Regions from separate parts of the Leucobacter sp. 1207-22 genome, predicted to be linked through region 2. Evidence: predicted binding sites of a transcription regulator. Region 2 holds the regulator's gene; the other holds the start of a gene.
What was found. The regulator HspR, encoded in region 2, represses chaperone genes until heat shock. The targets are predictions, from matches to a motif close to AAGTTGAGTCNNNNNGACTCAACTT.
Positions count from the first base shown of each region.

Region 1 (16,118 bases), on a different contig from region 2:
GTCTTTGTGCGGTCGGTGGTGCGTGGTGCTACGGCGTGACTGGGATACCCGGCGTCGTACAGGGTTCGAATCCCGGCCACCAACGACAGCAGTAACGAGAGAAAGAAGGTTGTCATGGAGTCGTTTTATCGGAGCCGCGCAAAGCAAGCTCGCAAGAGTGCGAAGACGAACACAATGCTCTCCTGGGTGTATGTGGCGATTGCAGCTGTGAACGTTGTCGCAATGGTGTCAGCGCTCATCGCAGGGAAGAACTCTTGGTGGATGAACCTGATCGCTGCCGGGTTGATGGTCTACTGCGTTATTGCTTCGCGCCGGACAAGCGCGGAATTCCGAAAGGCCGCCAAGTCTTGGGATGAAGCTGCTGAGTCTCAGTCGCAGATCGACGCGCTTCTCAAGCCGTAGCGCACGGCTGCTGGTGAGTCTGAGAGGGGTTGTCGGGGTTCGAATCCCCGCATCGGCACGAAAGTCCCACTTCTAGGCGTGGGCGAGCGGGGGAGGCCGCTGACAGGGACGGCCTGAGTATTCGGGCGCACCTAATACAAGCCACGGCAGGGATGGAACGACCCCGCCTGGCACCTCCCACACAAACGTTTCGACACCGGAAGGAGTCGCTGATGACTCACGAACAAGAGTTCGCACACGCTGCGCTCGCCGCCGTGTTGTGGCTCGGCGTCGCATGGAAGTCACGTCGATGGATTTACGAGAAGTGCTGCGCTGGGTTGGCGTGGCTCGGGTTTAAGGAGGAAGTACATGAGTATGACGCGCGATGAATGGGACGAGCAATGCTCACGGTGGCGCTGGCCTGAGGGTGAGAACCTCGTCGTCTACCCGCTCGGTGAAGGCCGTGTTCGTGTGCTTGATGAACGGACTGGCGTCACCTGGCAGGTACTGAAAGAAGAAGTGGACATCGACTCTGGTGTCCCTCAGCTGTTCAGGTCAGCAGCGCGCGACTACTTCAAGGCGCATGAGCCGAAGCCGTGGCATGGGGCGAAGCCAGGAGCGGTGTGGCTCGTTAAGCCTGAAGGGTACCGGGATCCGATGGCGCTGACTGTAATTGAGCGAGATGAGGGACTGTTCTTCCTCGATCCTGTTGATGAGATGTATCAGATCGTGACTGGAGCAATCGATAGCGCTCGTCGTATCTGGCCGGAGGCTGCTGATGCGTAGCGACGTTTGCAATAGCAACAAAGCGATCGTGCCGAAGCGGAGCAAGAAGCACATGTGTGGGAGACGCTTCACGCCATATTCAACCGAGGGCAGCAAAGACTGCCCCAACCGGAAGAAACGGCAGCCTCTTTCGAAAGTGATCGTAGAAATGCAAAACGAAGAGTCTGAGCCCGATCATGACTAGCTGCCGTTGTAAGTCAAGAGCTGGAATCCGAAAGCAGGGCTTCAACTCCCGTAAGGCCGCGTTCAACCATGCACTACGCACCGGACGTGGCCTTTCGCGTACCTACAGGTGCAAACAGTCAGGCAAGTGGCATATCACCAGAACGAGGAGGAATCGATGAAGCCGGTGTTGGACCCAGCGTCAGGAAGTCGAATGTTCTATTTCGATCGCGATGACAGTCGGGTGTTGTTTGGTGACATCCGCTCTGAAGAACACGTTCTGCGCGACGGGCGAGCGCTCTCAATAACCCCTGATGTAGTCATGGATTTTCGTCAACTTCCATTCGAGGACGAGACATTTAAAGTCGTGGTTTTCGACCCGCCGCATTTGTCGAACGTGGGAGGGAAAGCCTGGATCGGGAAGAAGTACGGGCGCCTGGGGCTGAACTGGGGAGACGATCTACGCGCAGGCTTCGCGGAGTGCTTCAGAGTACTCGAACCGTTCGGGATCTTGATCTTCAAGTGGAACGAAACACAGATTCCCGTGTCAAAGATCCTTGCCCTGACTGATGAAAGGCCGTTGATCGGGCACAAATCAGGGAAGCAGATGAATACGCACTGGATCACATTTATGAAAGCGGGAGAGGAGGACAAGAATGGCGAACCCGGAGAAGGACTTGCGCCTGTACTTCAAAGTGCCGAATGATTTTCACCGGCATCCAAAGGTGCGCAGACTCTCAGACGCGGCCTTTCGAACATTCATCGAGATGATCGGCGAATCACGCATCGAAGACAACGATGGCGTATTCACGGCAGAGGACGCCGAGTTCAACTGGGATCCAGAAGTGCTCAACGAGCTCGCAACCTCACACCCGTCCCGGCCACTGATCGTGCACGACGGCGAGCGCTATGTGAATCGTGAGTATGCGAAGCATCAGCAGACGCGTGGTGAGCGTGAGGAGGCTGCTGTGGTTGCTCGGCGGAATGGCGCGAAGGGTGGTCGGCCTCGTAAATCGAAATCGGAAACCCAGGGGGTTTTGGGTGGTAACCCAGATCCTAAGCTGGGTGAACCCAGCGGAACCCAGACGAAACCAGAGTCAGAGTCAGAGTCAGAGTTACATGACTTGTTACTTACTGAGTCAGTCTCTTTAGGTAGTAATGGGCGCGAAAATTTGACTCGACTGACTCAAGAAGAGATCACACGGGCAAAGAACACCGCTTCGGGTCTCAGCGTCGATCTTGAAAAAGTCATCCAGTCGGCTGCGCTGCTCGATCGTTCGTTGAACCATCAGGAGGCTCTGAAGCTGCCGGTGATCATTTTGGCGAAAGCGAAGAATGACCCGAAGCGACCTGCAGCGTATGTTGCGTCCGTGATGAAGAACTCAGAGTTCGAAGTCCAACAGTGGATCGATGAGGAGGTGCTCACCTGATGAACCTTCCAAAGATCGAAGCTGACGCGAGCTCGCACGCCGAGACGATCCTCACCCTGCTCGAATCCAGAGACGGCATCGCCCTCAACAACTTCACCGAAACACTCTCCCGAGACCAAACCAAATACGTTCTTTACGCGATCGGGCTCGGATACATCCGTGAGGTCAGGGCCAATGCGCTCGCCGCAGATCAGCTTGAGGCTGTTGAGCGGGTGTGTGAGGGGTTGAAAGCGGGGAATGTGGAGCTTTTGGATCGGGTGCGGTCGTTGATTGAGGATCGCACGAATCAGGCGGCGCGGGTGGCTGGTTTGCGTTCGGAGTTGTTGCGTTTTGGTGTGAGGGCTGCGTGAGGATCTATGAGCGCACGTTCGAGTGGGTGAAGCTTCCGCTGTCGTTGAATGGGCGCATGCATTTTCAGCAGGCGGGGAAGCTTGCTCGGGAGATCCGGGCGGCTGCCGCTGAGTGGGCGTCCACGCTGCCTCGCATGAGTCGCTGCATCGTGGAGATGGAGTGGTTGGTGAATACCAAGACCAGGCGCGATGACGAGAACCCTGTCGCATCGATGAAGCCGTTCTGTGACGGACTCGTCGACGGCGGACTCGTAGAAGACGATACGGCGCTGTTCATGGTGAAGCTGATGCCACGCATCACCTACCGACCAAAAAAGGAAGGTGCGGCGTGCGTGGTGTTCCGTGTCACTGAGATACCGCCCGCGTTCCGGCCTGACACCGTGCAGGCCATTTTTGATCGATTAACACAGGAAGAAGAAAACAAATGAGCAAAGCAAACTTTGTGATCGAAGGGTTCGCTGCAGAACCGAAGCAGCGAGTCTCACAGTCAGGAAAGCAAATGCTCGACATCTCGGTCGCGCATTCGCCACGAAAGTTCAACAAGCAGACGAACCAGTGGGAAGACGCGACCGATCGTGACGGGAACAAGGTCACGCTGTGGGCGCGCGCCACGTTCTTCGACGACATGGCAGCGTTCCTTGCAACCCAAGTCACGAAGGGAACACTGGTGCGGTTGGAAGGCGAACCACGCTTGAACGTTTACGAGGACGGCGGCGGACGCCCAGCCGCAAACATCGAGATCCAGTTCGCATCACTCGCGGTCGTGCCTTTGAAGCCTCGCCAGGACGCAGGCCACGGTGGATTTAACGCTGGATCAGGTGCCGGAATGAATGGTTGGGCGCAACCAGGCGCGAACGGCACTCAAAACGGATTCCAGGACAGCAGCGGATTCGACGATCAGCAGCCGTTTTAGGGGTGAAGTAGACGCTGGAAATTTAAGCGATTTTTCAGCCATCTTTATTAGCACTCTCAGGTTCAGAGTGCTAATCTGAACTTACTTGAGTCACCGAAGCTCAAGTTTCATATCGGAAGGAGATTGATTCATTATGTCCATGTCTTTTGATCCTTTTGCCGAGATGGAACGCATCGCCAACGGCATGCTCCAGCGCTCCTCAACCCGCGTAATGCCGGTTGACCTATACCGAGACAGCAACCGGTACGTGCTCAACGCCGATCTGCCCGGTATGGATCCAGGCTCCATCGATGTTGATGTAGACGGCCAGGTGCTCACAATCCGAGCGAACCGAACCACCGCGAATGTCGATGGCGTCAAATGGCTCTCCCAAGAGCGGCCATCCGGTGGTTACGTGCGCCAGTTCAGTATTGGCGAGGGGGTCGACTCCAGCGCGATCTCTGCCTCTTACGACAACGGCGTACTCAGCCTCATCATTCCAATGAGTGAGAAGGCGAAGCCCCGCAAGATCGAGGTCCAGTCAAATGCGAAAGCTGATGCCGGACGAAAGGAGCTTGTATCCTAAGTAACCATTTGAATCCATATCGAACGCTCTCCTAAGTAAGTAAAGGTGGGGTCCCTGCTCGGGGCCCCACCTTTGTTTTAGCCGGTCAATCAGAAGTGAACCGATCTTTACTGACTGTCAACCCCGCTCGATTAGGCGGGGTTTTCTTATACCCAGAGGGGCTGGCTGCTAGCTGGCGCCTCAAGCGGTAGGCGGCGCTTGTTTTGCTAGTCCAGTCGCTGAAATCTTTTCAGCGCCCCACTCCTTGACATGGCCCCGCACCTGGGAAATGTGGGTTTCAAGAGTTTCTTTAGAGTACCTGCTGGCGTTAATGTCTTTGTAAACCCGCTCGAATGATCTTTTGAACCAGTCGCGCGGGTCATCTCCGGGCCGCAACGCTGCATGTAGATCCAGCTGAACCAACGCGCTATCAAAGCTTGAGCGAACCTCACGCCAGGCCCTGCCGGTGTGGGTCGCGTCATTGTGTAGCTGTAGATAGTTATCGAGTTCAGTTAGCGCTCGGAACATTGCGAGTGAAGCAGCCCCCCGATCTTCTTTGGCTGCGCGCACTTCTGCCGCTTTAGTTTGTCCAAGGGCAATCTCTGTTGCACTCTTCCCGTTGCGGTATGCCAGCACGCCGAGCCATACCGTCACAAGGATCGAACCTAATGTCAGTGCAAGTCCAACGTATTCGGTCCAGTTCGGATCGAATTTGACGGGGATTTCTTCTACCAGCTCAAGCATGTCTCGCACTATATCCAAGATTGGAGGTTGCTTTGGCGACCCTAGAAAGTTTCAGTCAGTCTCCAAGTCGCAGTGAGCCTGGGCTACATGGCCTGTCTCGTGAGTTTGAACGTCAGGCCGAGCCGATCGGTTTGGCTGACGAGCTCGCGGCGATGATCCCGCCCGTGTGTGAAGCATGCGGGCAAACAATCGAAAGGAAGAATCCATGACCGATAAACTGCCGAGCGAGTTTGAAGGGATCTTGATTGACAACAGCGGTTCACGTCCGTTGATGTCGAAGCCGCCCGAGTTCAAGGCGGCACGCATCTTTGTCGACCGGATCATGCACGAGTTCGAGATCTCTGACCGCGAGCAGGCCGAGCGGATGGCCGACTGGATCGTGAACTTTACCGAACGGTTCGGCGCCCGCGCCGCGCAGCCAATGTTCGACCTCGAAGGCAACGGGCCACAGTGCTCATGGTGCGGGGCGATCTGGCCAATGTGTGGACACCACCACATGAGCGAAGAACTCAAAGACGACGATGAGGAGGAAACCCCATGACGTTTAACCCAACCCAAGCGGATCTCGCTGTGCAACCGACGGAACCCGGACTGTATCTAGACAGGCTGGGAAATGTGTGGCGCCTTCACACGGATGGTGTGTTTGCGATGTCTGGTCGGATCAGAGAGGGAGCTGCCAGCTACGCACCTTTCCAACGGCTGGGTGTTGTGGCTGCTGCTGGTGCCGCACCACAGAAGCCAACGGAAACAAAAACATCCCAAGATTTTGTTTTCACCTCGGTGCAGGTGGATGAAGCGAAGCTCGCAGACATCGCCTACTTTGCTCTCCGCGACGTAGGAGAAGGACGAACTGCATCCGAAAAGCTGTCGCGCAAGATCGCACGAGCACAGGCAAGAGAACTGCGAGGTGGTGCGCAGTGAGTGAGTACAGCAGAAAGTGCCTTAAATGTGGCAGGTTCATGAAACTCGTCGGCGGCTACACGAACGATCATCTTGATAGCTGGGAACCGTCATGGGCTTGCGGAAACAAGCATGGGGGTGAGTCGTGATCAAGTACACACCAACAACTGAGCAGATGCGTGAGTGGTTCTCAGAACCACAGACCGAGGCTGAGGCTATGTCCATTGATGCACACTACGAGAATGCAGAGGCGTTCGATCGTTGGCTTGCTGAGGTTGAGCGTGCAGCCGCAGAGAAAGCGCTCACCGAGATTCGCGGCATTATTGCCGGGCAAGGCTGGCAGCCACTCTGGTTCTTCGACAAGGCGGTCGAGTCGTATCGACGTAACGAAGGAGAGAAAGCATAAGCAGTAAAGAAAAGTGCCGCCTCCTCTGAGAGGGGCGGCACCTGAGACTACTTGTTGATTCTCAGCGCTGTGGCTGCAGTTTCATTCTTACTGCGCTTCGCCTGCTTCTTTTCTTTAGCAGTCATTGCTGCAGGCTTTTTGACAGCCTTCTGGCCTTTGTCTTTGGACATATCGTTGTCCTCTTTTCCGGGCGTGTGCGCCCTGTACGTGACACTAGCCCATCGTCGTGTGAACGCCGCACAAAAGTTACAGCCAACAAAAACAATCGATACTGAACCGAAGGAGAAAGCATGACTGAGGTTGATGTTGCCAAGCTGCGACCGCTGCTCGCAAACAGCTGCGACGAGCAGGCTCACGCCACCATGAACCGAAACCTCAACCGAGTGGTTGAGATCAACGTAGGGCTGGTCAACGACTTAGTGGCTGTGCGAGACGAGCGCGACGAAGTTATCGCGCGGGCTGAGTGTGCTGAGGCAGCGATAGAACGAGCCAAGTCGAAACATCGCAAGATGACTGACGATGACGAGCCGTACTGCCTGACCTGCTACCAATCACCGTACGGGCATGCGCCTTGGCCGTGCCCCACGGTCGCTGCTCTCGATACAGGGAGGGAGAAGAGCGATGAGTGAGCCACAGCAAATTCAGCAAATCGCGATCCACGAGTTCAACAGCCAGGCGCCAGCACTACACCCGTGCCAGTACGGCAATCACCGGCGGGCTTGGCTCAACGCTGGCGGTCAGGCGTGTGGGATTTGTGGGGTGCCGCGATGACCGTTGATATTCGAGCCGCAGCGGAAGCGGAAGCAGCACAGCGTTACCCACCCATAGGTGTAGACCTGCCAGCGATTAATAAGAGCCGCCGATTGCGTCAGAAAGCGTTTGCCGCTGGTGCCGTGTGGGCGCAAGCACAGCTCACACCCACACGAGAACAGATCGCAATGGCACTGTGCTCCATCAGATTCCCTGAGGAGGCTTGTCGTGGCGAACTCGACTGCGAGGAATCCATCGGCAGTCACGCTTTAGAGATCGCTGAGGCGCTACTCGCGCTCTCCGAAGCAACGAATTTGACTACCGAATCCCAACCGCTTCAGGACGCTGCCCGCTAGGCATATTGCTCCAAATTTCGCCGCAAGTTGTGCAATACGAATCAGTGAAATCCTTCATGATCCGACTACGGTCGCGCCTGAACTCAGGATGTTCGCAATATGGCGAACCGCTTTTGACCCATTCTGCTTTTGTCTCGTCGCTGATGAAAAAGTGACTCATGCCACTCAACCTATCCAGGTTCGGGCGGCTTTTCTAGGTTCAAGAATGAGGAGACTGTAAGTGACTGTTGAACTTTAAGCCTCAGCGGAAGAGTATCCAGGTCAGCGGGAAGACGAACTCACTGAATCCGGGTTTGAAGCGCAGCGTCTCGCATCAACGCGAGAGCCCGAGTATCGATGCGTTGAACGGGAAAACCTGGACGATGCTGACGCGATACTCGGGCTGCTGAAAGAACATGCTAGGTAGTGACTAGATCAACCTGAGAGGGTAACCGCCAAGGCCTTCTGAGCTCTGGACGGTCTTCTTATTGTGGTACTCGATCAGTCCGTTGCTGTTCATGATTCCCAGGGCAACGATTCCTGATGGGAGTGGACGGTAATCCACGACAACGCCGCGGATCCCACCGATGACGTGAACATCAGCACCCAGTTCGAACTTCTTTTCATCCATGCCACTCAACTTACCGGGTTCGGGCGGCTTTTCTATACCGTTCGTCGACCTTGCTGATCTGTCATCTCTTCAGCATGTTTACGGAGTGCTGATAACACTGCACCTCGGATGATCGCCCAAAGAATCCAAAGGCCGACGATCACGCCGAAGAGCCAAAATGCGATCCGCCCGATGATAGCAATTGTGAAGTAATCCATAGCAACACCATATCTAGCCCCGGAACTCAACCGGGGCTTTTCTGTACCCATGAGAGGGGAACATGGAAACCACTGAACGAGCCGTAACCCGGCTCACCGAAACACACACTGTGCCAGTGCATGACACGTTCGGGGAATGCCCGCCACTGCTCGAGATGCTGCGAGAAGCACGCTACCCGAACCTTGGGCGTACGCGTGGCGGCGGATCCGGCACCGGTGACATGTTCGACGTGAAAGCCGTCGAAATGTACGAAACCATCGACGCCGGGGTGCGCGCATGGCTCAACCATTACCGACAAGACAGCACCGGTGATCTGCTCGACGCAACCAAACACCTGCACTCAACGTTGAAAGCAGAGGAAGCTGGCGGCCGCCTCAACGAGGCCGAGCGCATGTTCGCCATGTTCCACACGTGGGTGCATCGCATTGAGGATCATTTCGATCCGCCAGGGGAGTACGAGCTCACCGGTGCATGCCCTGAGTGTGGCGCTGAGAAGATCCCAGAAGGGGAAGAACCAGAACCTGGCCAGCCTGACGAGCGCCCGATGAAGTGGGCTGTGCGTATCCAGGTGAAGCCAGGACGTGCGGTGATCCCTGAATGCCATGCGTGCGGGAAGATGTGGGTGACCAGGGCTGATCTCACCGCGCTTGCGGAAGGCATAAAGGCCGAAGTTGAATGGGTTGCGTTGCAGGAACTCACCGGGGAGGTTGTTGACATTCCAGTAGATTCGCACTAACTTTTTTAGTGCGCGGAATACTTGTCGCAAAAATCAGCCACTCTCTTGCAGGGTGGCTTTCGTGTTTCTAGGTGCGTTCTTCTTGTCCGTAAGAACGCACCTAGTCATGTCTTCCATGATGCGTCATGCACTGTTCGTATCGGCCAGTCGTGCCGAAGGAAGAAAACGACACTCTCGCGGTGGATCGGAGAGACGTGGTGCGTTCGCAAGTCGTTGCGCGCAAACGAACGCACCACGCACTGCAGAAGAAGCTGGTAAATACCGAGGCAAAAAGGCGCCCAAGTGCTTACTGAGCGCCGAGGATCATCTTTGCTACTTCCAGCGCTGCGGCGCCATCAAGCTCTGGAAGGTTCTCCCACCTGCCCCCAGAAACTGTGACCTCAACACCTGGAACCCAGATAGTCGTGCCAATGACAGCTGACAAGCCAATGTCGACAGTCATCGAGTAGGCCTGTCCGCCGTTCTCCTTGACCCAATCGTCACTGATGGCCTCGTAGCCGCTCATATTCTCAAGTGGGCTGTAATCGGGCCGCTCGGTAACCTTCGACAGGTTTACCTCGATGGAGCGTGCATTTTCTGGAGTGACTTCCTCGGGCGGAGTGTTCCAGCCGCATTGAACAGCATCTTCTGAAACGTTGTTCCAATCGTATGGAACGAACCCTTCGGTCCATGTCTCAACGAAAGGCTTAATGTCTTCGCATGACTTGATGTCAGCGAATGAGAATTCATCAGAAGAGTTGTTCTGGTTTGCTGAGGTCTGTTCTTTGGTTACTGAAGTTTCCTTGGCGTCAGTGGCGGAGCAGCCTGTCAGAAGGAGTCCAAACGCGCTTGCTGCAACAAGTATTGAAATTTTCCTCATGGCACAAGCATAGGATGCGGCATGCTGAACCCCAACTGCCTTGTGAATAAATCCAGTCGAACACCGAGACATAAACTTCCCGGCCATCGCGTCGGATCTTCTTCCCTATGTCTGCATCATCACCAGCATCAACGCCACACGGCAATGTCGGTGGCGCACTTCACACACTGGATGCCAGGCACAGGGAACCCCACCACTACAAAGGTATGCGAACGTCAATGCGTCCCAGTTGCAATGACAGTGAGACCTGTTGTGAGCAAATCGCGGCACGGCCAGTCATAATGAGAACTATGAAGAAAATCATAGCTGGCGCATTTATTACCGTCATTGCGCTCACAGGATGCTCGACCACCACACCTGAAGGTGCTTCGGCGCAAAACGAGGCGCCTGCAGAAGAAACAGCGCCGCTCAACCTCACTGGAAAATGGATCGACGAAGAAGCTGATGGGGGCACGCAGGTTGCAACTATTACCGCTGACACCATCTCGATCGACTGGGTAAACGAAGCAGAAGGAACCACCGCGGTCTACTGGGTAGGAACTTTCCCTGCACCAGACACCACCGATGACAAATACGACTTCACGTCGACACGAGACGCTGAAGCCACTGCCGCAGCAATGATGGCCTCAACGTCTGACAGCAAGGACTTCAGCTATGAAGACGGAGTTCTGTCATACACCGTCGAAGCAGTAGGCGTCACAAAGACGTTCAAGCTAACGCGAGAGTGACCATCGTTTAAAGAAACCCCCTCAGCCACACGAGGGGGTTTCTTGTTTCCTGAGTTAAAGCGTCAGAAAGAGGCAGTGAAAACGCAAGAACCGTTATGAACGCGAAGATTCGACAGCCTGACGCCTCATCGAGTGATGGTGGGCGTTGCTTCCTAGTTAATCGCCGTCGAAGTTTTCTTCGCGGTGTTTGCGCCTCGGGTTTGTTGTGGCTTTTATGAATAGTTGGACGAGGGAGCGTTTCTTCTCAAAATACGTGCGGCGTTCCAGCTCTCCGTTTGCGTACTGTTCGTCGAGCTCCCGGAGCGTTTCCTTTGCCGCATTCGCGTCGAAACGTGATTGCAGCTCGCCGAAGCAGTTGTCGGATCTGATTTTCATTGTTCCTCCGGTTCGTGGCAATCGGCATGCTTTTAGCGGCAAAGCGCATAGAAGGTGCAGTTTCTCTCGGCGGTGGTGTATAGTTTTAGATTGTAATGTCGTGTTTCTGCTGAACATCTAGTTCAGGCCGACATTCTTACAACCTCTGCATATTTGCGAGGAAGCAAGCACTTGATTGAAGTGATGATGAATCTCACTTCTAGATGTGGTTGCTCGAATTTGATTGGTCTTTTATTTTTTCCCTGCTACCACCGTGGCTTACTCAGACGTATCCTGGACCCAAGTTGATCATGACGTCTACGTTGCAAATAACAGCGGAGAATTTGCTGGCTTTGTCGCGATCGACGACGAAGACAACTTCACTGTCTATGATTCGCACAGCACTGAGCTGGCCCAAATGAGCTCCATGGTAGGGGCATTCGCATTGGTGGAATCTCTAGTCACACATCGTCTACCCGGTGCGGCAAGTTCTAAAAGCCATGCCACTCGTTTTCCCCGGCGGAACTGCCGAGGCATAACTGACCGTCTAGGTCTTCAAACAACGTAAGGAAACAATAATGGCAACAGGAACAGTGAAATGGTTCAACGCTGACAAGGGCTTCGGCTTCATTGCCCCCGATGACGGGTCCGCCGATCTCTTCGCTCATTTCAAAGCAATTAACGGTGCTGGATACCGCAGCCTTGAGGAAAACCAGAAGGTTTCCTTCGAGTCTGAGATGGGTCCGAAAGGTCCCCAGGCAGCCAACATCCAGGTTATCTAAAAGTTTCTTCGAGGCAGCGAAGTGTCAATTCCTGGTACTTCGCTGTCAGGCAAGAACATATGGGTGACCTTGCATGTGATGTGACTTACATTTGACTAAACGGTACTTGCTGAAGCTTGAAACGCTGACTCTGCGTGAAACGCTCAGTGGCCGCCCTTAGGAAATAGGTTCATACATCTCTGACATTCTCGCTGACGCTGTCAGCACACTGGGTCCTCTCCGTAAGACTTTTGCCCGAAAAGAGGATTTTCCGCATATTGCGCGCGCATATACGCGACTCTCTCAGGAGATACGGCAGCTAGGTCTGTTGTCTCGGAGCCCCTGGTTTTACATACTTACGGGATTCTCGATCTTTCTCGGTTTTCTGCTCGTGTTGGCGGCATCAATTATTCTCGGCGAGAGCTGGCTGCAACTCATTGTTGCAGCTTGTTTGGGACTGCTGTTTACTCAGGTCGCATTTTTAGCACATGAAGCGGGACATCGACAGATTCTCACTGCCGGTCCTTCCAATGATGCACTTGCCCGGGTACTCACGGCGTTTGTTGGTATTAGTTACTCGTGGTGGGACTCGAAACATAGTCGACACCACGCTAACCCAAACATGGAAGGTAGAGACCCCGACATTGAAGTCGATACCATTTCCTTCCTGCAACAAGACGCAGCCTCGGCTACCGGACTTCGCAAGTTCATAACCAAACGTCAGGGGTGGCTATTTTTCCCCCTGCTCACGCTGGAAGGTTTGAACCTCTACGGACATAGTTTCCGATATCTATTAACGGAGAAGTCGGTAAAATCTCGCTGGAGCGAGTTGAGCATGATTTTCATCCGAACCATTTTGGTTTTCGTGCCCATTTTTGTTTTTCTGCCACTCGGAATGGCGTTCGCGTTTTCTGGCATCATGCTTGCGGTGTTTGGCATCTATATGGGCGCATCTTTTGCGCCCAACCACAAGGGCATGCCCGTTATTGCGGCGGGAGAGCGTATTGACTTCTTTACAAAGCAAGTCCGCACCTCTCGTAATATCCGTGGTGGCTGGTGGGCGACAATCTTTATGGGTGGCCTGAATTATCAAATCGAGCATCATCTGTTTCCCAGTATGGCTCGGCCAAAGCTTGCGAAGGCACGGCTAATTGTTCAGCGATTCTGCTTGGAGCATGATGTGCCGTACGTGGAGACTTCACTCATCGGCTCATATGCGATTGTCATTCGATATTTGAACGAAGTTGGACTTGCTGCGCGAGACCCGTTTGAATGTCCGATGGTTGCGGAGTTTCGACGCGCTTAGAGGGTTAGAGTCCCAAATTTATAGTGTTGCTACCCCATCTGCGGACATGGCCAGAACAGTTGATTTAGGCGGTCTTACCCATCGGTCTAGCGCTGTGGGGATGTAAAGAATCGTCCTTCGCTCTTGCGTGAGTGAAGGACGATTCTTTCTAGACGACAACATTTCCTGCCAAAGGATTCCTGGATTAGGCAGCGGTTGCAGAATGCTGCTCGCTGTGATTCGGAACGCGTTCGTAATGCATCGTTACCTAACTGCTCGAACGCTTTTCGATCTCGGAGCTACATTCAAAGTCAGCTACCTTCTTGTAGATGCCCTAACAGTCGGATGCGCGTCTTACCTAGAACATCGCGTCACTCATATTCAAATCGGCGTTCAGTTCTTTTTGCGACCCGTGATGAGGCCCCAAATTAGTAGAACGATTATCGATCCGGCAATTGCAAGCGCCCAGGAAGACAGAGACCAGAACTTGTCTATGTCTGCGTTAAAGAGCAACGATCCTAGCCAGCCGCCAACCATTGCGCCTATGACTCCAAGAATGAGTGTTGCGAACCATCCACCGCCTTGTTTTCCTGGGAGAATCGCTTTCGCGATCGCTCCGGCGATCAAACCCAGTAGAACGAATGCCAAGAATCCCATGATCAATCCTTTCGTTTGTTGCACAATTTCACTCCGACGGCTGGGGAATGTCAAGGCATTTTTCGACTGGCTACAAAACTTAGTACTATTGATTGCTTTTGTAAGGAATCGATCATTGCACCCGGCTGAATATCGAGATGGATGCATTTGCTACCGGACTTCACGGATGTTGAAGCTCGGAGCTGTCAGCATTGCCACGTCGCCGCTTGGGTGCTGCAGGTTCAAGAACGAGTAACGCAACTGCGCCCCGCGCTCACCCTTGTTTGGGTAGGTGCGGGGAATTTTGTGCTGATACGTTCAGCGCGATGCGCCGGTGCCACCAGTCCGCACGTCTTCAAAGACACGGGCCATACAAGCCTACTTTTGCGGTGATCTGTTCATACGTGATCCTCTGAGAACGCAACCCAACGCATAAGGACACCCTCAATGGGTGACGTGATGATTTTGGTGATGTGGTGCCGTCTCGGCGCCAAGGAAGAATGTCCACCCGCTACCTTGGCGCTGGCCCTGCCAAAGTCAACTTGAACAATGCTTGCTCCAAGTACTGTGCTTGATTGCTAAAGCCAGGCTTGGAAGCAAAAGATTTATTCATCGTGGCGGAAAGACCAAGCTGATCTGACTATGCATGATTAGTCTCTCTGTTTCAGAGTGACTACAGAGTGTGGCCGTCGCAGCAGCTATAAACAGTTGAGACGGCCACACTGAGTCCAAGAGAGATTCATGAGCTACCGATGTTTTGATGCAGCAAGAAAGGAATGGAATTTGCTTTCGCTCGCTGTAGTTAGGGAAGAAGTGTCCTACTTGCATCGATCGGATACTTGGTCATCTGAGAAGACGGGTCGTTGTTATCGTGGCTCGGGCCAATCCCCTGATCCTGCGCTAGAAACGTTCTTTAGCCCAAAGCCTTGCTAACTTTCTCAGCTTTACTCCTCGCCAACGCCACATACCCTGGAGGAACACGAAGAACAGCGGCGCAAAAAACCCGCCAACTGTGAGTTCGTCCTTCCAAATACTCGTGTATGAACTCGCCGGCTTGATGCTAATTTCGTGGTGCCAATAACGCAAAAGTGCCAAAGGTCCAGACAAAGGTTTCCCGACATCCTGCATCGTTCTTGGCGCTGAAGCGCATGTCGCCTGACAGGAATCCTCGATCGCGATCCGCTGAGAACCGACACAGAACCTGCCCAAAAAATATATTCCGACATCTATTTGTGAGCCAGAGACAAACTCTCGTGGAAACTGCCGCCCTGCTTTGGGACGCATTTGGAGCATCGGCCTGTACAACTGCGCTGCAACAGCCGGATCATGAACTGCACCCCACGCGATATCCGCCGAGCAATCCAATAACACCACAGTACGAATACGCGTGACAAACATTCGTTCTACTCCTGACTTGTTCTGCCGCGTTGGTGCGTGGATAGGCGCCGCAGCGAGGACCGTACAATCGTGTGATGACAACCCTAGTGTGGCTCCGCGATGATCTGCGGCTGACTGACAATGCGGCTCTCAGCGCAGCTGCGGAAGATCCAGATGGAATTGTGGTGCTCTACCTTCTCGATGAGGTGTCGGAACACATTCGGCCACTCGGTGGCGCCGCAAAGTGGTGGTTGCACCATTCCCTTCATTCCCTGCAGCAATCGCTGACTCATTTTGGGATCCCACTTGTTTTGCGAAGCGGGGCTGCAGAAGAAGTTATCCCCGCTGTAGTAACTGAATGTGCAGCAGATCGAGTGTTCTGGAATCGCCGCTATGGGCCGGCCCGTGAGCATGATGCGAAACTCAAGGCTGTGCTACGACAGTCTGGAGTCGCGGCCCACTCCTACCCTGGTGACGTGCTCTTCGAGCCCTGGACAGTCACGAGCCAGTCAGGTGAACCGTACCAGGTGTACTCAGCATTCTGGAGGACTTGTACATCGGGACGCGACCCCGCAGTACCGCTTTCAGTGCCCAAACATTTGAAAAGCTCGCAAAACCTTGCCAAGAGTGAATCTTTGGATGAATGGAGGTTAACCCCCTCAGCTCCTGACTGGGCGACCGGAATTGCCAGCCGGTGGCAACCAGGCGAATCTGCAGCTCAACAAAAGCTCGAGGAGTTCCTCGAGACCCGGGCGCAACGCTACTCTCGAAGAGACTTTCCCTCAGAAGACACGGGATCTGAGCTTTCCCCCTATTTGCGCTGGGGAGAGATAAGTCCCCGCCAGGTTTGGC
Region 1 covers NZ_VXCR01000001.1:242,462-258,579, reverse strand. Annotated here, with positions in the region: gene FW756_RS01175 (hypothetical protein) at 115-402, shown strand; gene FW756_RS01170 (hypothetical protein) at 615-770, shown strand; gene FW756_RS01165 (hypothetical protein) at 751-1,167, shown strand; gene FW756_RS01160 (SAM-dependent methyltransferase) at 1,478-2,035, shown strand; gene FW756_RS01155 (hypothetical protein) at 1,986-2,759, shown strand; gene FW756_RS01150 (hypothetical protein) at 2,759-3,109, shown strand; gene FW756_RS01145 (hypothetical protein) at 3,166-3,537, shown strand; gene FW756_RS01140 (single-stranded DNA-binding protein) at 3,534-4,022, shown strand; gene FW756_RS01135 (Hsp20/alpha crystallin family protein) at 4,156-4,587, shown strand; gene FW756_RS01130 (hypothetical protein) at 4,768-5,310, opposite strand; gene FW756_RS01125 (hypothetical protein) at 5,516-5,851, shown strand; gene FW756_RS01120 (hypothetical protein) at 5,848-6,231, shown strand; gene FW756_RS01115 (hypothetical protein) at 6,356-6,616, shown strand; gene FW756_RS01110 (hypothetical protein) at 6,686-6,910, shown strand; gene FW756_RS01105 (hypothetical protein) at 6,907-7,245, shown strand; gene FW756_RS01100 (hypothetical protein) at 7,384-7,722, shown strand; gene FW756_RS01095 (hypothetical protein) at 8,132-8,332, opposite strand; gene FW756_RS01090 (hypothetical protein) at 8,365-8,529, opposite strand; gene FW756_RS01085 (DUF7341 domain-containing protein) at 8,592-9,266, shown strand; gene FW756_RS01080 (hypothetical protein) at 9,553-10,125, opposite strand; gene FW756_RS01075 (hypothetical protein) at 10,416-10,853, shown strand; gene FW756_RS01070 (hypothetical protein) at 11,010-11,228, opposite strand; gene FW756_RS01065 (cold-shock protein) at 11,786-11,989, shown strand; gene FW756_RS01060 (fatty acid desaturase family protein) at 12,153-13,274, shown strand; gene FW756_RS01055 (GlsB/YeaQ/YmgE family stress response membrane protein) at 13,647-13,910, opposite strand; gene FW756_RS01050 (cryptochrome/photolyase family protein) at 15,362-16,118, shown strand, end outside.
Region 1: FW756_RS01135 (Hsp20/alpha crystallin family protein) is a predicted target of HspR. The motif match lies at 4,105-4,129, and genes of this name have one in related genera.

Region 2 (16,118 bases):
CGGCGATAGCGCCAAGTGCTGCGACATATTCGCTGTCGAGGGGGACCGCGCCTGCACGTAGTGCTGCTGGGCGGTCTGCCTCTGGCAGGTGCTCTGTGCCGCACAGGTGCATCTCTGGGTATACGAGGAGACCGGTGTTCGGATGCTCGGTGAGCGTTGCGGCGACGTCGGCGGCGAAGCCATCAAGCGTGCCGTCGATGGGCTCGGGGGAGCGCTGCGCGAGCGCAACTTCGATTCCGCGGGTAGTCAAGACGACCTCCTTGTCCAGCGCACGTCCGTGCGTCCAAGCAAACTGATCATTTTGATCATGATCAACTTGATCACTATAGACACGAGTCTCGCTAGGATCAAACTATGAGCAAGAATTCCTCGGCAGAAGCTGCCGTGAGTACCGCGGAAGAAGTGGATGCCCTCTTCGTCGTTCCGGGCTCAGCAGCAATGACCAGGCTCTCTGCTGTCGAGACCGTGCGGGCGCGGATCCTGCTCCCCATCGAGCACGGTCTGCTCGCCCCAGGAAGCAAGTTGCCGAAGCTGCAGCACATTGCAGAGGGTCTTGAGGTGAGCGCCATTACCGCCCGTCGCGGACTCGAAAGCCTCGTCGAAGACGGCGTGCTCGTTCGGCGCCCCGGACGTGGCGGTGGCACCTTCGTTGCCGACGTGCCACCCGAACTCAATGACTCTGCGGTAACGGCGTACCGCGCTGACGCGCAGGCGATCCGCCACCTCATTGACCAGCGAAGCCTCATGGAGTGCGGCATCATTCACGAAGCGGCATTGCGTGCGACACCTGAACAGTGTGACGAGCTCGACGCGCTCATTCAGCAGTCCCAGGATGCCCCAAGTTGGCTCGAACATCACGGCCCAGACACGCGATTTCACACGCTCATTGCCGAGATCAGTGGATTGCCTTCGATCCCGACCTATCTCGCAACCTATGATGCGCTGCTGAAGTACTTCGTGCCGTATCCGCTCGAAGAGCTTGTGCAGGGACGCGACGAACACCGTGCGCTTGTCGCCGCGCTGCGTGCAAACGATCCGGTAGAAGCCGTGCGCATCACCCGCGAGCATGTCGGCGCGCTGCACCGAGAGATGTTCGTCGCGCTGCCCAGGTGAGCGGGGAGTTACGCTGCTGGTGCGCTCGCGCCGCGCTCTCGCATGAAGCGAACCACGTTCGGATCGACAATCACGTCACTCGGCCGAAGATCGCGCGCGAGATACAGGCCTTCGAGTGACCGCACGCGGCTGAGCGCGACATACGTCTGGCCGGCGGTGAACGCACGCGGGCCAAGATCGACGCACGCCGAATCGTAGGTGTGGCCCTGTGATTTGTGGATCGTGACCGCCCAAGCCAACCGCAGCGGGAACTGCTCAAACTCGGCGACGACCTCTTTTTCAAGCTTCTTGGTATCGGCGTCGTAGCGGTAGCGGAAACGCTCCCACACCGCGGGCTCAACCTCGTACTCGTCATCGCCCGTCTCGACCCAGACCGTGCCTTCGACGCGTGACACCGTGCCAATCGTGCCATTCACCCAACGGCCGTCTGGATCATTCCGCAAGAACATCACTTGAGCGCCAGGCTTGAGCTCAAGTACCTCGTCAGCTGGGAACAGGTTTTCCTTGAACTCGCCCGTTACCTCGGCCACTGCACGGAGCGCGGATCCGCGAATCTCGGCAAGACGTTCGGCATTGATGCGGTTCACCGTCGCGTTGGTCGAAGCAAGCGTGATGACATCGCGCGGAGCCGGTCGCGCGCCCGCCTTGTTTAGAGCATTGGCCTGGTTCTCATCCACGATGCCGTGGCGCACGGCTCCGAGGATTCGCTTGAACGCATCATCGCGCTGGCGATGCACCTCGTTCAGTTCAATGACCGAAAGCGGAACGGCATCCCACACCTTCGCGTCAAAGAACCAGAGCGAACGGTACGTGTCGTCAAAGTAGGCGCGCTCGTGCGGATCCCGCGGCGGCACCGGTGGCAGCTGGAACGGGTCGCCAAACATGATGATCTGTGCGCCACCGAAAGGATCGTGCTTCTTGCCGCGAGCGAGGCGCAGTGCTCGGTCGATCGCGTCCATGAGATCGGCAGACACCATCGAAATCTCGTCAATCACGAGGGTGTCAATTGAAGCGAGCATCTTCTTCAGCTCGGAAGGCTGATCAAGCTCGTGATCCGCGATCACTCCAGTGGGGAGGCGCAGCAGCGAGTGGATCGTCTGACCACCGACGTTCAGCGCGGCAACACCCGTGGGGGCGCAGACCGCAATGATCTTTGACGTGTTGTACGACAGGTGATTCAGGATCGTCGACTTACCCGTGCCAGCACGGCCAGTGACAAAAATGTGTTCGCGGGTGTGCTCAATTTTCTCGTAGACCGAGAGTTGTTCAGAGCTGAGTTCGGGGCGCGACACCCATTTAGGGTACCCGGTTTCGGTGGGGCGCTGCTGGCCGCCCGGGGGATAATTTACTGGTGCAACGATTCCTCGCTCTCTTCGCGCTCACACTTGGTGGATTTGCCATCGGTATCACCGAGTTCGCCACCATGGGGGTGCTGCCCGACATTGCGAGTGACATGCTGCACGGCTACGAAGCCGACCCGCAACGCGTCATCGCACAGGCCGGCACGATCATCTCGCTCTATGCGCTCGGAGTGGTGATCGGTGCGCCGGTCATCGCCATCCTGTGCGTGCGAATGTCGCTCACGACCCTCGCGCGCTGGGCGCTCGTCGTGCTCGGGGCGGCGAACCTCGCATCCGCGCTCATGCCAACGTTTGAGCTGGTGTCTGCCTTCCGCTTCGTCTCGGGGCTGCCCCACGGCATCTACCTCGGTGTCGCAGCGCTGCTATCTGCGAAGACGCTTGGGCCGGGAAACATGGGCAAGGGCATCGCCATCTCCATGATCGGTCTCACGACTGCGAACGTCGTTGGCGTGCCTTCCTCGACCATGCTCGGCCAAGCCTTTGGTTGGCGCTGGGTCTACGGCGTTGTCGCCGCACTCTTCGCGCTCGCACTGCTGCTCGTGGTGCTGTGCGTCGAGAAGTTGCCAGGCAACCCAGAGCGGACGGCGCGAGGCGAGATCCGCGCACTCGGCAATTACCGCGTCTGGCTCATGATCGGCACGCTCGCGGTGGGGAGTGGTGGCTTCTTCGCTGTCTACTCCTATATTGCAGACGTCACGACGCGTGAAGTTGGTCTTGGACCCGAAGTCGTGCCTTGGGTGACCGCGACGCTTGGCCTTGGCATGGTGATCGGAAACTTCCTCGGCGGAGTTCTTGCAGACCGACACCTCAACCGCGCGGCGATCTTTGGGCTCACACTCGCGGTGGCCGTGTTCATCGCGTACTCGCTGTTTGCTGGGTCGCCGATCCGTCTCTTTGTCTTCGCGTTCCTCGTGAGTGCCTCAACCATGATGTTTGGGCCAGCGGTGCAGGCACGCCTCATTCGTGTGGCCAATGGGGCAGATTTGCTCGGTGCATCTATGAACCATGCCGCCTCGAATATGGCCAATAGTCTCGGCGCGTGGCTCGGCGGACTCGTGATCGCGGCTGGCCTCGGCTACCTGGCGCCGGGCTGGGTGGGTGCGTTGCTTGCGGCTGCTGGTCTCGTGCTCATGCTCGTGAGTATCGGGCTCGAGCGGCGCGACAAGGCTCGGAGTCTCGATACCGGCGGCATGCCCGTCGTGTAGTGGGTGGGGTGCTGGCTGCTGTCTGCTGTCTGCTGCTTCGGGTTCGCGACGTTGCCCTCGTCTGGAAAACGGCCTTCCTCAGCATGAATTTCGCCGAAAATGTCTGGAGGATGGCCGATCTCGAGATCTAGGCAGTTGTTGACACGGCCAGTCCTGACTGATGCAAGGGCAGGGAGACTGCGCGCCCAACTTGCGGCTGCGCGAGGGCAAGCTAGTGGCAAGGTTGGTCGAATGACCAACTGCGGCAGCCAGTTTCGGTCAGCCCTGGCCAGTGCCATGCCGCCTATGATGCTGCCGCGGGTGACCTCGCGGCCACCCTTGCCGTGGGCAGGTTTGGTTTATGAGGTAGGTGCGGCATGCGTTGTTTTGATGCTCACATTTGCGCAGGGGCCTGGCGAACGGGCTTCTTCACGAGCCAGGCCATGAGCACGAGGCCGATAACGAGCACGATCGTGATGCCGAGGATGCCGAAGTGCGTTGCGCCGAACCAGAGGATGAACGACGACCACAGCCACGGTGAGAGGAAGCTCATGACACGGCCGGTCGTCGCATAGAGGCCGAAGACCTCGCCCTGCATGTTGCCTGGCGTGAGGTGTGTGAGCAACGAACGACTTGCGGCCTGCGCTGGTCCGACTGCTGCGGAGAGGACGAGCCCGCCGATCCAGAAGATCACCTTGCCCTCTTCTCGGAGGAAGAAGATAAACAGCGCACTCGCGATGAGAATGACGAGCGACCAGATGATGATTGCGCGCGGGCCGAAACGGTCGTCAAGTCGACCAGCCAAAATGGTCGCAACACCAGCCACGAGGTTGAGCGCGACGCCAAAGATCATGACCTCGGTCGCTGAGAAGCCGAACGAGACTGCCGCGAGGATGCCGCCGAATGCGAAGATTCCGGCGAGACCGTCTCTGTAAATTGCGCTTGCGATGAGGTACCAGAACGTTTGGCGATCCTGGCGGAACAGGCCGCGCAGATCGTTCACGAGCACCGCATAACTCTGGAAGAATCCGACGCGGGGGCGCTCGGTGCGTGCGGCGGTTTCTGGCACCCAGAAGAAGAATGGCAGCGAGAAGACAATTGTCCACAGGCCAGCACCGACGGCGATGAGGCGGTAGGCCATGCCGTTCGAGGTATCCATGCCAAACCACTCGAGCTCGGTGACGATGACGACGAGCAGCAGCGCGATGATTCCACCGATGTATCCGAGGCCCCAGCCGAGGCCGCTGACACGACCGACAGTCTTTTTCGTAGATACGTCGAACAGCATCGCGTTGTAGCTGACGCCTGCGATTTCACTGACGACTGAGCCCACCGCCACGGCGATTGCGCCGAACCAGAAGTAGCGCGGATCCGCCTCAACAAAGAACATCGCAAACTGGATGAGCGCGAGCGCAGCGGTGCAGCCAACAACCCACTTCTTCTTATTGCCGCGTGCGTCAGCCTGTTGGCCAAGGATCGGTGCAATGAGCAGCACGATGATGCCAGCGGCGAAGGTGATCCAGCCGTACGTTGCTGACAGGTCGGCGAGCCCGGTGCAATACGCGGTCGAGGCATCCGCTGATTGCGAACACGTGATGGTGCCGTCCGCGTTCTGCGCGGCGATTTCTGGGGCGAGGAACGCGTCCGAGACGAGGTACAGCGACACCCACACGAACGTGAGAATGACGGAGTTGAAGGGCTGCGTAGCCCAGTCCCAAAATGCCCACGACCGCACAGTCCGCTTGGGAATTGTGGCCTCTTCGGTCGTGATCGTTGCGCTCATAAGAGCGAGCGTACCCGGTGTCGTGGCGCCCGCTGGGGCGCGGATCACACTGCATTCCGGAGGTTCACTTGTGCGTTACCTGAAAGTTGAGTGAGTTTGGCTCAAGTTTGCCTTGGTGTACTTGACTTGACATCCGACTTGAGTAAACTTGAGTGCATCAGGCTCAGCTTTGAGTCGACAAGAATTCGGTCGTTCGATCCCCAGTGTGATCAGTTGGCCGACCAGCAGTTAGGTAAAGGAGAACACATATGTCACGTGCAGTAGGTATTGACCTCGGCACCACGAACTCGGTCGTTTCGGTTCTCGAGGGTGGCGAGCCCACGGTTATCGCAAACGCAGAAGGTTTCCGCACGACCCCTTCGATCGTTGCGTTCACGAAGGACGGCGAGGTGCTCGTCGGCGAGACCGCAAAGCGCCAGGCCGTTACTAACGTTGACCGCACCCTTGCTTCGGTGAAGCGCCACATGGGCACTGACTGGAAGACCGAAGAGATCGACGGCAAGCGTTACACCGCGCAGGAGATCAGCGCTCGTACGCTCATGAAGCTCAAGCGCGACGCAGAGACCTACCTCGGCGACAAGGTCACCGACGCAGTCATCACTGTTCCCGCGTACTTCAACGACGCTGAGCGTCAGGCAACGAAGGAAGCTGGCGAGATCGCCGGCCTCAACGTGCTCCGCATCATCAACGAGCCGACCGCAGCGGCACTCGCTTACGGCCTTGACAAGGGTAATGAGGACGAGCTCATCCTCGTGTTCGACCTCGGTGGCGGTACCTTCGACGTTTCGCTCCTCGAGGTAGGTAAGGACGACGACTTCTCGACCATTCAGGTGCGAGCAACCGCGGGCGACAACCGCCTCGGTGGCGATGACTGGGATCAGCGCGTTGTCGAGTGGCTCATCACTCAGTTCAAGCAGTCGACCGGTGTTGACGTTGCTGGCGACAAGATCGCTCTCCAGCGTCTGAAGGAAGCTGCTGAGCAGGCGAAGAAGGAGCTCTCGAACTCGATGAGCACCCAGATTCAGCTGCCATACCTCTCGCTCACTGAGAACGGCCCTGCGAACCTCGACGAGACGCTGACCCGCGCAAAGTTCGAAGAGCTCACCAAGGACCTCCTTGAGCGCACCCGCAAGCCTTTCGAGGACGTCATCAAGGAAGCAGGCGAGAAGGTCAGCGACATCGACCACATCGTCCTCGTTGGTGGTTCGACTCGTATGCCCGCTGTGACCGAGCTCGTGAAGAAGCTCACCGGTGGCAAGGAGCCCAACAAGGGTGTGAACCCTGATGAGGTCGTCGCAATCGGCGCAGCTCTGCAGGCAGGCGTGCTGAAGGGTGAGCGTAAGGACGTTCTGCTCATCGACGTGACCCCCCTGAGCCTCGGTATCGAGACGAAGGGTGGCATCATGACGAAGCTCATCGAGCGCAACACCGCTATTCCGACCAAGCGTTCGGAGACCTTCACTACTGCTGATGACAACCAGCCTTCGGTTGCTATCCAGGTGTTCCAGGGCGAGCGTGAGTTCACCCGTGACAACAAGAACCTGGGTACGTTCGAGCTGACCGGTATTGCTCCGGCTCCGCGCGGCGTGCCTCAGATTGAGGTCACCTTCGACATCGACGCAAACGGCATCGTTCAGGTTTCGGCGAAGGACAAGGGCACCGGCACCGAGCAGACCATCACCATTTCGGGTGGTTCGACCCTCTCCAAGGAGGACATCGAGCGCATGGTCCGCGAGGCTGAGGAGCACGCAGCTGAAGACAAGCAGCGCCGCGAGGCAGCTGAGCAGCGCAACAACGCTGAGCAGCTCGCATACTCGGTCGAGAAGCTCATCTCCGAGAACGAAGACAAGCTTCCTGAAGACGTCAAGACTGAGGTCCAGGGCGATCTCGATGCTCTCAAGCAGGCACTCGCAGGCGAAGACGACGCAGCAGTGAAGACCGCGGCTGACAAGCTTGGCGAGAGCCAGCAGAAGCTCGGCGAAGCGATCTACGCTGCAGCACAGGCAGAAGCACCGACCGCTGATGCGGCTGACGCTCCCGCTGATGAGGACGTCGTAGACGCAGAGGTCGTTGAAGACGACGAGGAGCAGAAGTAACCATGACGAATGAGGAGCAGCACAACAACGGTGAGGCTCCCCAGGCGGCGGGGCCGGAGGCGAATGCATCCGGCCCTCAGCCGCATCAGGGGGACGACCTGACTGTTGAGGACATCTTGAACGCTGAGCAGACTGACGCAGCCGCAGGCGCTGACGAGTCTGCTCCTGCTGCAGATGCTGCAGACGACGCAGAGAACTCGTATCTTGAGGACCTGCGCCGTCTCACCGCGGAGTACGCGAACTACCGCAAGCGCACCGAGGCAAACGTTGAGATCGACAAGCAGCGCGCAACCGCTGCCGTCGTGACTCAGCTCATCTCGGTGGTCGACGATCTTGATCGTGCTGAGCAGCATGGTGACCTCGTTGAGGGCAGCGCGTTCGCAGCAATCGCGCAGAAGCTCCGTTCGACGCTTGAGCGCGTTGGGCTTGTGAGCTTCGGCGAGAAGGGTGAAACCTTCGATCCGCAGATCCATGAAGCAATCGCGCAGGTGCCGGTTCCCGGCGCCGAGGGTGAAACCGTGCTTGACGTGGTTGAGCGCGGATACCGAATCGGTGACGTTGAGCTGCGCCCCGCGAAGGTAGCGGTGGCGGTGGGAGCTGATGGCTAGTCAAGATTGGTTAGATAAAGACTTCTATAAGACGCTTGGCACCTCGAAGGATGTCAGCGACGCAGAGCTGAAGAAGGTCTATCGCAAGCTCGCGCGAAAGTATCACCCAGACTCAAATCCGGGAGATGCGGCGGCTGAGGCGAAGTTTAAAGAGATCAGCGAGGCATACTCGGTGCTCTCTGACGCTGAACAGCGAGCAGAGTACGACCAGGTTCGAGCAATGGGTGCCGGTGGCGCACGATTCACATCGGGCAGCCATGGTGGTCAGGGCTTCGAGGACGTCTTTGGCGGCATGTTTGGTGGCGGTGGCGGCCGAAGCGCAGGCTTCGGCGGTGGCGGCCAGAGCTACGAGGACATCTTCGGGATGTTCGGTGGTGGCGCTCCGCGCGGTCCGCAGCGGGGGTCAGACATTACTGCGTCGACGACGCTCGACTTTGAGACTGCAGCGCAGGGCAAGACGGTCACACTCGATACGCCAAATGGACCCGTGAAAATGCGGATCCCAGCTGGTGTGAGCGACGGCCAGAAGATCCGCGCTGCCGGCAAAGGCCAGAAGAGCCCGAACGGCGGTCCTGCAGGCGACCTCCTGCTCAAAGTGAGCGTTCGTCCGCACCCCGTCTTCGAGCGCGATGGTTTGAACCTCAAGCTCAAGCTGCCTGTCACATTCACTGAGGCTGCGCTTGGCGCAACCGTTGAGGTGCCGACGCTTGGTGGGTCGGTTGTGAAGCTGAAGGTGCAGCCAGGCACCCCGAGTGGCCGCGTGCTGCGCGTGAAGGGCCGTGGCGTGAATAGCTCGAAGGGGACCGGCGACCTGCTCGCTGAGATCCAGGTGGTTGTTCCTTCGCACTTGAGTGACGAAGCGAAGGAAGCGCTTGCAGCGTTCCGCGACCTTGAACCCGCAGAGAATCCGCGTGAGGACCTCCTCGCGCGGGCGCGCGGCTAAGGCAAGGCAGAACAATGGCAAACCCGCAGATTGATCGTTTCACCCCGATGTTCCCCATCGCGGGTGCGGCCGAACTCGCTGAGATGCACCCGCAGACGCTGCGGCAATACGACCGCATTGGGCTCGTAGTGCCGCAGCGCACCCGGGGCAACACTCGGCGGTACTCGCTGCACGACGTCTCGCAGCTGCAGACGATTGCTCGTCTGTCTGCTGAGGGGCTGAGTCTTGAGGGGATTCGCCGCGTTCTCCAGCTGGAGGACCGCGTGCGAGACCTTGAAGACCAGGTGCACGATCTTGAGCGCGCGCTCGCGCAGGAGCGCATGCAGCGCCCTGAGCGACGTGTGTTCGCTGCGGGCTCTGCTGGCGCGGCAGTCACGCTCAAGCGTGGCACCCGTACGAAGCGAAATGCCGACGTCATGGTCTGGCAGCCAGGAGTGGTGTGGAAGAGCGAATGACGCTCGACGAGTGCTTTGCGATGCTCGGGCGCGATCCAGATGTGGACGCGCCCGAGCTCTTCGCGTATGACGCGGCGGATCACCTCCTGCTTGAGACCGCGGCGCCACATCTGGGCGGTCTGGCTCCGGGCGAACTTGTCGTGATTGGTGACCGCCACGGCGCGCTAACGCTCGGTGCTGCCCAGGTCTCAGGGCAGCGCGGGATTCGTACCTATCAGGACCCGGTGCTCGGCGAACGGGCGCTCGCGCGTAACGCAGAGCGTCTTGGGTTCACTGGTGCGACTGCCCGAGAGGTCTACACGTCGCACTCGCTCGATTCTGCGTTGCTCGCAGGTGCGCGTGTGGTGCTGCTGCAGCTTCCGCGCGCTCTCGATGCGCTTGACGAGATTGCTGCGTGGATTGCTGCGGAAGCTGCTCCAGATGTCGTAGTGTTCGCCGGTGGTCGCGACAAGCATATGTCCCGTTCTATGAATGACATTCTTGCTCGCTATTTCGGTGAAGTTTCCGCTGGCCGTGGCGTGCGTAAGGCACGAGTGCTGACGGCGACGCAACCTCGGGCTGATGCCGCAGGTGTTGCGTTCCCTCGATGGGGCCGCGACCCAGAACTCAGCTTTGAGCTTGCGTCGTTTGGGGCGACCTTCGGTGGGCCAACATTTGATCACGGCAGTCGCCTGCTGCTCGCCGGCCTCCGTGCTGAGCACACTGGCAGTGCCTCGCTGCGATCCACGCCCCGACGTATTGTCGATCTCGGCTGCGGGAACGGGGTGCTCGCGGTGTCTGCTGCGCTGCTGTACCCCGAGGCTGAGATCATTGCGACCGACCAGTCGCAGGCCGCTGTCGCGGCGACCACACTCACTGCGGAGCGTGCGGGGGCTGACATCGCGGATCGAATGACGGTGCACCGTGCTGATGGCATGGAGGCCGTGCCAGACGGCTGGGCTGATCTGGTGCTGTTGAACCCGCCGTTTCACACCGGTGCAACGGTGCATGCTGAGGTGGCGCATCGGCTCATTAAGGCATGCGCACGCGCGCTTGCGCCCGGCGGCGAGCTACGCATCGTGTTCAATTCACACATGCGGTACCGTCCGCTCGTGGAGCGTCAAATTGGGACAACCCGTCAGGTTGCGAGAGACAAAACCTTTACCGTGCTGTCATCGATCCGCGCCCAGTGAAGACGCGAATGAGCGAACCGTGCTCGCTGTCTCATGCACTTCGTGACGTGAACTGACCGGCTCGTTATTGCTCTTCAGTGGCCTTGCGGGCGCGCTCATCGATGAGGTCACGTGCGGTGACCTGATGTGTGCTTGGCCCGTACAAATCTGAAGTGATCCCGGTAATGAACGTTGCGGGATCAATCTCGAGGGCAGAGGCAATTCGCACGAGAGTCTCAGCGGTGGGGCTTGAGGCCCCGCGTTCAATCTTGCCGATTGTCGTCCAATTGATATTGGCGAGCTCACCGAGATCCTCGAGAGAAATACCAAACGCCTGGCGCGCAGTGCGCATGCGGACGCCGATCTGAACGGCGGCCTGTGAGTGGATCTTGGGCACGTACCCAAGAGTGCCCGTATTGAACAAATAACACCAATGTCTTTACACCTAGGGAAAAATAACCTAGTGCGAGCGTATGGCGAATTCCGCATCTAGCGGTGGGAAGATGAAACGCATGAGCAACTCACTGCACCCGGAACCGAGCGTCATGATCGTGTGCGACTACTCACTGAGCTATCTTGGTGGTGCGCAGATCGCGCTCGTGCGACAAGCCCGGGCGCTTGCAGATGCTGGTTGGCGCGTGACTGTTGTAGCGCCAGATGCCACGCAGACGTTCCGGGCGGATCGCCCAACCAACCTCGCGACTCGCGACCCCAAAGTGCTCTTTACGCTGCCCGGTCTCGACTTGCCAATGCTGCCGACCCGAGGCCGACTCAGCCGTGCGCTTGTGAAGCTCGGCAAGCAACAGAACATTGATGGCATCATCGTGCACTCGGAATTTGCCCTTGCGGCAGCAGCGCTGGAAGCGGCAAGAGAGCTGGATGTTCCACTTCTACACACCGTGCATACCTACTTCTGGGATGCGCCGAAGGCACTCGCACCGGTCGCTCCCGTGGTGACGGCGTTCCACCGCACGCTGACCGGGCTGCCTGGAAAGCAGAAGTTCCGCGGCAGCACGACCATCAATAATGCCCTCCGCAGTATGACCCACAGATTGGCAGTCGAAGCGGACGCGGTCATTTCGCCGTCACGCCATCAGGCTGACGCGCTACGTATTGCCGGGGTTGAGAACGTACATGCCTTGTCGAATGTCGTGCAGCCGCTTGTCTCAGAAACTACGCCAGAGGCCGGTGTCGACGGGCTCGACGGTGAACCCCACGCGCCTGACACAGCCCATCTTCGGCTGGTCTGGGCGGGTCGCTTCGCGCCAGAAAAGCGAATTGAAGTGGTACTTGAGGGGATCCGCCTCGCGCGGGCTGGCCTTGCGAGCGCCGGCGCTGGAGAGAACGCCATTCACATCGATATCGCCGGTGGCCATGGCGAGTTTGAGCCGGGCGTCACCTATCACGGACGGCTTGAGAGCGACGAAGTTGGCGAGCTTATTTCACGCGCCAACGCCGTCGTGCTGACATCGCTCGGATTCGACAACCAGCCGATGATCGCGCTAGAGGCTTGTGCGCGTAAGCGTCCCGTGATCGTGAGTGATCCCGTGCTTGCACGTGAGTTTGGCGAAGCTGCGATCAACGCGGCGGGCGACGGAACCGAGTCTGGCGACGCGGCAGCGCTTGCGAACGTGCTTATCGGTCTCGCAATCGATCGTGGCGCGCTTGACGCCGCCGGTCAGGCCGCTGAAGCATATGCACGCGACCGACAGGGCAGCGCCCACGCAGCAGGAATCGCAGCAATCTTGCAGGCAGGTTGCCGAGCGGCGTAGGAAAAATCCCTGTTAGCTTCGTAAGCTTGAAGTAGTGAAACCGTGAGCATCCGCTCATGTACTGAAAGTGAGAACCGTGGGAACTACACCGAGCGACGCCGGAACTGCGCCTGTGAAGGGAGACCAGCGACCGCTGCGGATCCTGCAGGCATGTGACACGTTCTCGCCCGACGTGAACGGCGCGGCACGGTTCACTGAGCGACTTTCTGCCGGACTCGTGCGGCGCGGCAACGACGTGCATGTCATCGCGCCTTCTGCCTCGTACAAGCGCAAGGGCCGCTTTGTCGAGACGATCGAGGGCGAGACGATGACGGTGCACCGCATCCCGAGCTACCGCTGGTACCCGCACGACTGGCTCTGGTTCGTGCTGCCCTGGCGTGCACGGCACTACGCAAAGGTCGTGCTTGATGAGGTGCAGCCCGATGTCATCCACATCCAGTCACACATTGTGTTGGGTAAGGGCGTCTCCGAGGAAGCCGAAAAGCGCGGTATCCCCATCGTGGCAACGAACCACGTGATGCCCGAGAACGTGCTCGACTTCACCCTGCTCCCGCCAATTGCCAAGCGCTCGTTCGTGCGCTGGGGCTGGAAAGCTGCTGACAAGGTATTGCGTCGTGCTCGCGCGGTCACGACGCCTACCCGCCGTGCCGCTGACTTCCTCGAGCGCAGTACCGAGCGCCGTGGCGTGCTGCCAGTGAGCTGTGGTCTGCGTGCTGCTGATTATGAGGCTGTCGTGGGCCCACGCTCAGAAAACAAGATTGTGTTTGTTGGTCGCGTCACTCAGGAAAAGGAGATCGATGTCATCATTCGCGCGCTCGGTCGCCTCGATGCGGGCCTGAACGCCTCCTTCACCATCGTTGGTGACGGCGATCAGCGCAAGAACCTTGAAAAGCTCGTTGCAGAGCTCGGCCTGCAAGACCGCGTGCATTTCACTGGTCGCGTCACTGACGAAGAACTGCGACGGAACCTCACTGAGGCGAGTGTCTTCGTGATCGCCTCGATCGCGGAGTTGCAGTCCATCGCGACGATGGAAGCGATGGCCTCCGGTCTGCCGATCATTGCGGCTGACGCGATGGCGCTGCCGCACCTCGTCGATGAGGGGAAGAACGGTTTCCTGTTCCAACCTGGTAACGATCGCGAACTTGCTGACTATCTCACGAGGGTGTTTACTGCGTCGCCAGCCGAGTACGAAAAGATGCAGCTTGCGTCCCTCGAAGCGGTCAAGGTGCACGACATTGATCGCACGCTCGACACCTTTGAGGCGTTGTATCGCGGGGCTGACCCCGCAGATCTCGCATCTCCTGCGAAGCACTAACGAGTTGCGCAACGGAGCGCGGATCGGAGCCTCGCTGTTGCCAGAATCTTCACGGCGCAGGCGAACTTTCTCAGTCAGCCAGAAGCTGATCGTCAGCTCCGTGGCCTAATCTGGAGGGTATGACTCAACAGAGGCCTACGAAAACGCGCGCAAAAAGCTCGCGCGCGCGCACCGTGACCACGAGTACCGGCCGCAAGATCAGCGGCGTATTTGGTGCAATTGCGATGAGCGTTGTTGCCGGTGTACTTGTGGCAGCTGCGGTGACGCCAGTCGTCGCAGTGAGCGGTTTTGCTGCGTCTTCAGCAGTGAGCTTGTTCGAGAACTTGCCGGAACACATTGATCCAGGCACGCTCCCTCAGCCATCGACGATCTACGCGAAGAATCCGAACGTTGAGGGCGGTCTTGAGAAGGTCGCTGACTTCTACTCGCAGGACCGCGAGGTCGTTGAGTGGGACGAGATCAGCCAGTATGTGAAGGACGCGGTCGTCTCTGAGGAGGATCCGCGCTTCTACACCCATGGCGGTGTCGACGTGCTTGCTGCGAGCCGAGCAGTATTGCAGAACGCCGCGGGCTCTGGTTTCTCTGGTGCTTCGACAGTCACGATGCAGTACGTGCGTAACGTACTCATCCAGGAGTCGCTCGCCCACGCAGACGAGGCTGACCGTGAGGCAGCGTACGAGGATGCGATGGAGCAGACCGTCGAGCGCAAGCTCAAGGAGATGCGTTACGCGATCTCGATTGAGAAGAAGAACACGAAGGATCAGATCCTTCTGGGGTACCTGAACATTGCACTGTTCGGTAACCGCGTGTACGGCATCGAGTCAGCTGCACACTACTACTTCAACACGACTGCGAAGGATCTCACGCTGCCTCAGGCTGCAAGCCTCGCAGCTATCGTGAATGCCCCGAACGCGCTCGCGATCGACGACCCCGACAACCTCGAGGCGAACAAAGAGCGTCGTGACCTGATGCTGCACTCGATGTACAAGCACGGCCGCATCACCGAGGCTCAGTACGAAGAGGCCATTGCAACTCCGGTTGAGCCTCACATCACGCCTCGCGTGGCTGGTTGTTCTGCGGCAGAAGCACGTGGCATGGGTAGCTTCTGCAACTACGTGCAGCGGTATATCCAGAACGACCCGAACTTCGGCGCGACTCAGCAGGAGCGCGACTACAACTTCAACCGTGGCGGCTGGCAGATCATCGCTACGGTGAACCCTGAGCTCCAAGCAGCGGCGACCTCGGCCGTGCGTGACAACGTTCCCGCAATCGAGGACGGCATTTCAATTGGTGCGACCGCGGTGAGTGTTGAGGTGGGAACGGGCAAAGTTCTTGCGATGACTCAGAACCGTCCGTTTAGTGAGGACCCAGACGTTCTCGCAGCGAACCCGGGCTACACGAGTATCAACTACAACACGGACTATGACTACGGTGGGTCTGGCGGCTTCCAGGTTGGTTCGACGTTCAAGCCGATTACGCTCGCGGAGTGGATCCGCACTGGTCACTCGGTGAGAGACCGCGTGAATGTTGACGCACGTACCGTGCAAGAAAGCTCCTTCAGCGCAAAGTGCATGCCCGACGGTGTGTACGGCTACGGTTCGTTCGGCTTCCAGAACGATGACAACCGATACAAGGGCGGCCAGCAGGTGCTGACGGCAACCCAGTGGTCGGTCAACGGTGGCTTCATCTCGATGCAGCAAGAGATGGACCTCTGTGACACGTTCGATCTTGCAGAGAAGCTCGGCGTGCATCGTGCTGCTCCGATGACGAACGAAGATCTCGACAACTACGGAACCACAAAGTTGACCCGCGTGCCCTCGGGCGTCTTCGCGGGTGTTGATGAGGTCGCACCTGTCACCATGGCGAACGCGTACGCGGCATTCGCTGGCGACGGCACCGTGTGTGACGCGGTCCCGATCGAAAAGATCACCGACTCTGATGGTAAAGAAATGAAATTCACCGGCGGCAACTGCCGCGAGGCGATCTCACCCGAGGTCGCAGCTGGTGTGGCATACGCGCTTGAAGCAACCGTGAACGGTGGTTTGGCAAGCTCTGCTCAGTCATACATCGGCGTTCCGCACCTCGGTAAGACCGGTTCGACGGATGATTACGTTGATACCTGGCTCATTGCGTCAAGCTCGCGCGTCTCGACCGCGGTCTGGGTGGGCAACGTCGAGGGCAAGGTCAGCCTGATTCCTTACGGCTACAACAATTCGCGTCACGCAATCATGCCCCGCATCTTCGAGGTCGCCGACAACATCTACGGCGGAGAGGCGTTCCCCGCACCGAGTGAGTCGGCTCTCCGTCAAACCGCGGTTACCGTACCTGACGTAAAGG
Region 2 covers NZ_VXCR01000006.1:90,241-106,358, forward strand. Annotated here, with positions in the region: gene FW756_RS11145 (carbon-nitrogen hydrolase family protein) at 1-250, opposite strand, end outside; gene FW756_RS11150 (FadR/GntR family transcriptional regulator) at 355-1,113, shown strand; gene FW756_RS11155 (ATP-dependent DNA helicase) at 1,122-2,405, opposite strand; gene FW756_RS11160 (MFS transporter) at 2,465-3,679, shown strand; gene FW756_RS11165 (MFS transporter) at 4,053-5,441, opposite strand; gene dnaK (molecular chaperone DnaK) at 5,690-7,537, shown strand; gene FW756_RS11175 (nucleotide exchange factor GrpE) at 7,540-8,145, shown strand; gene FW756_RS11180 (DnaJ C-terminal domain-containing protein) at 8,138-9,088, shown strand; gene FW756_RS11185 (heat shock protein transcriptional repressor HspR) at 9,103-9,543, shown strand; gene FW756_RS11190 (class I SAM-dependent methyltransferase) at 9,528-10,715, shown strand; gene FW756_RS11195 (helix-turn-helix domain-containing protein) at 10,780-11,091, opposite strand; gene FW756_RS11200 (glycosyltransferase family 4 protein) at 11,207-12,466, shown strand; gene FW756_RS11205 (glycosyltransferase) at 12,543-13,781, shown strand; gene FW756_RS11210 (transglycosylase domain-containing protein) at 13,901-16,118, shown strand, end outside.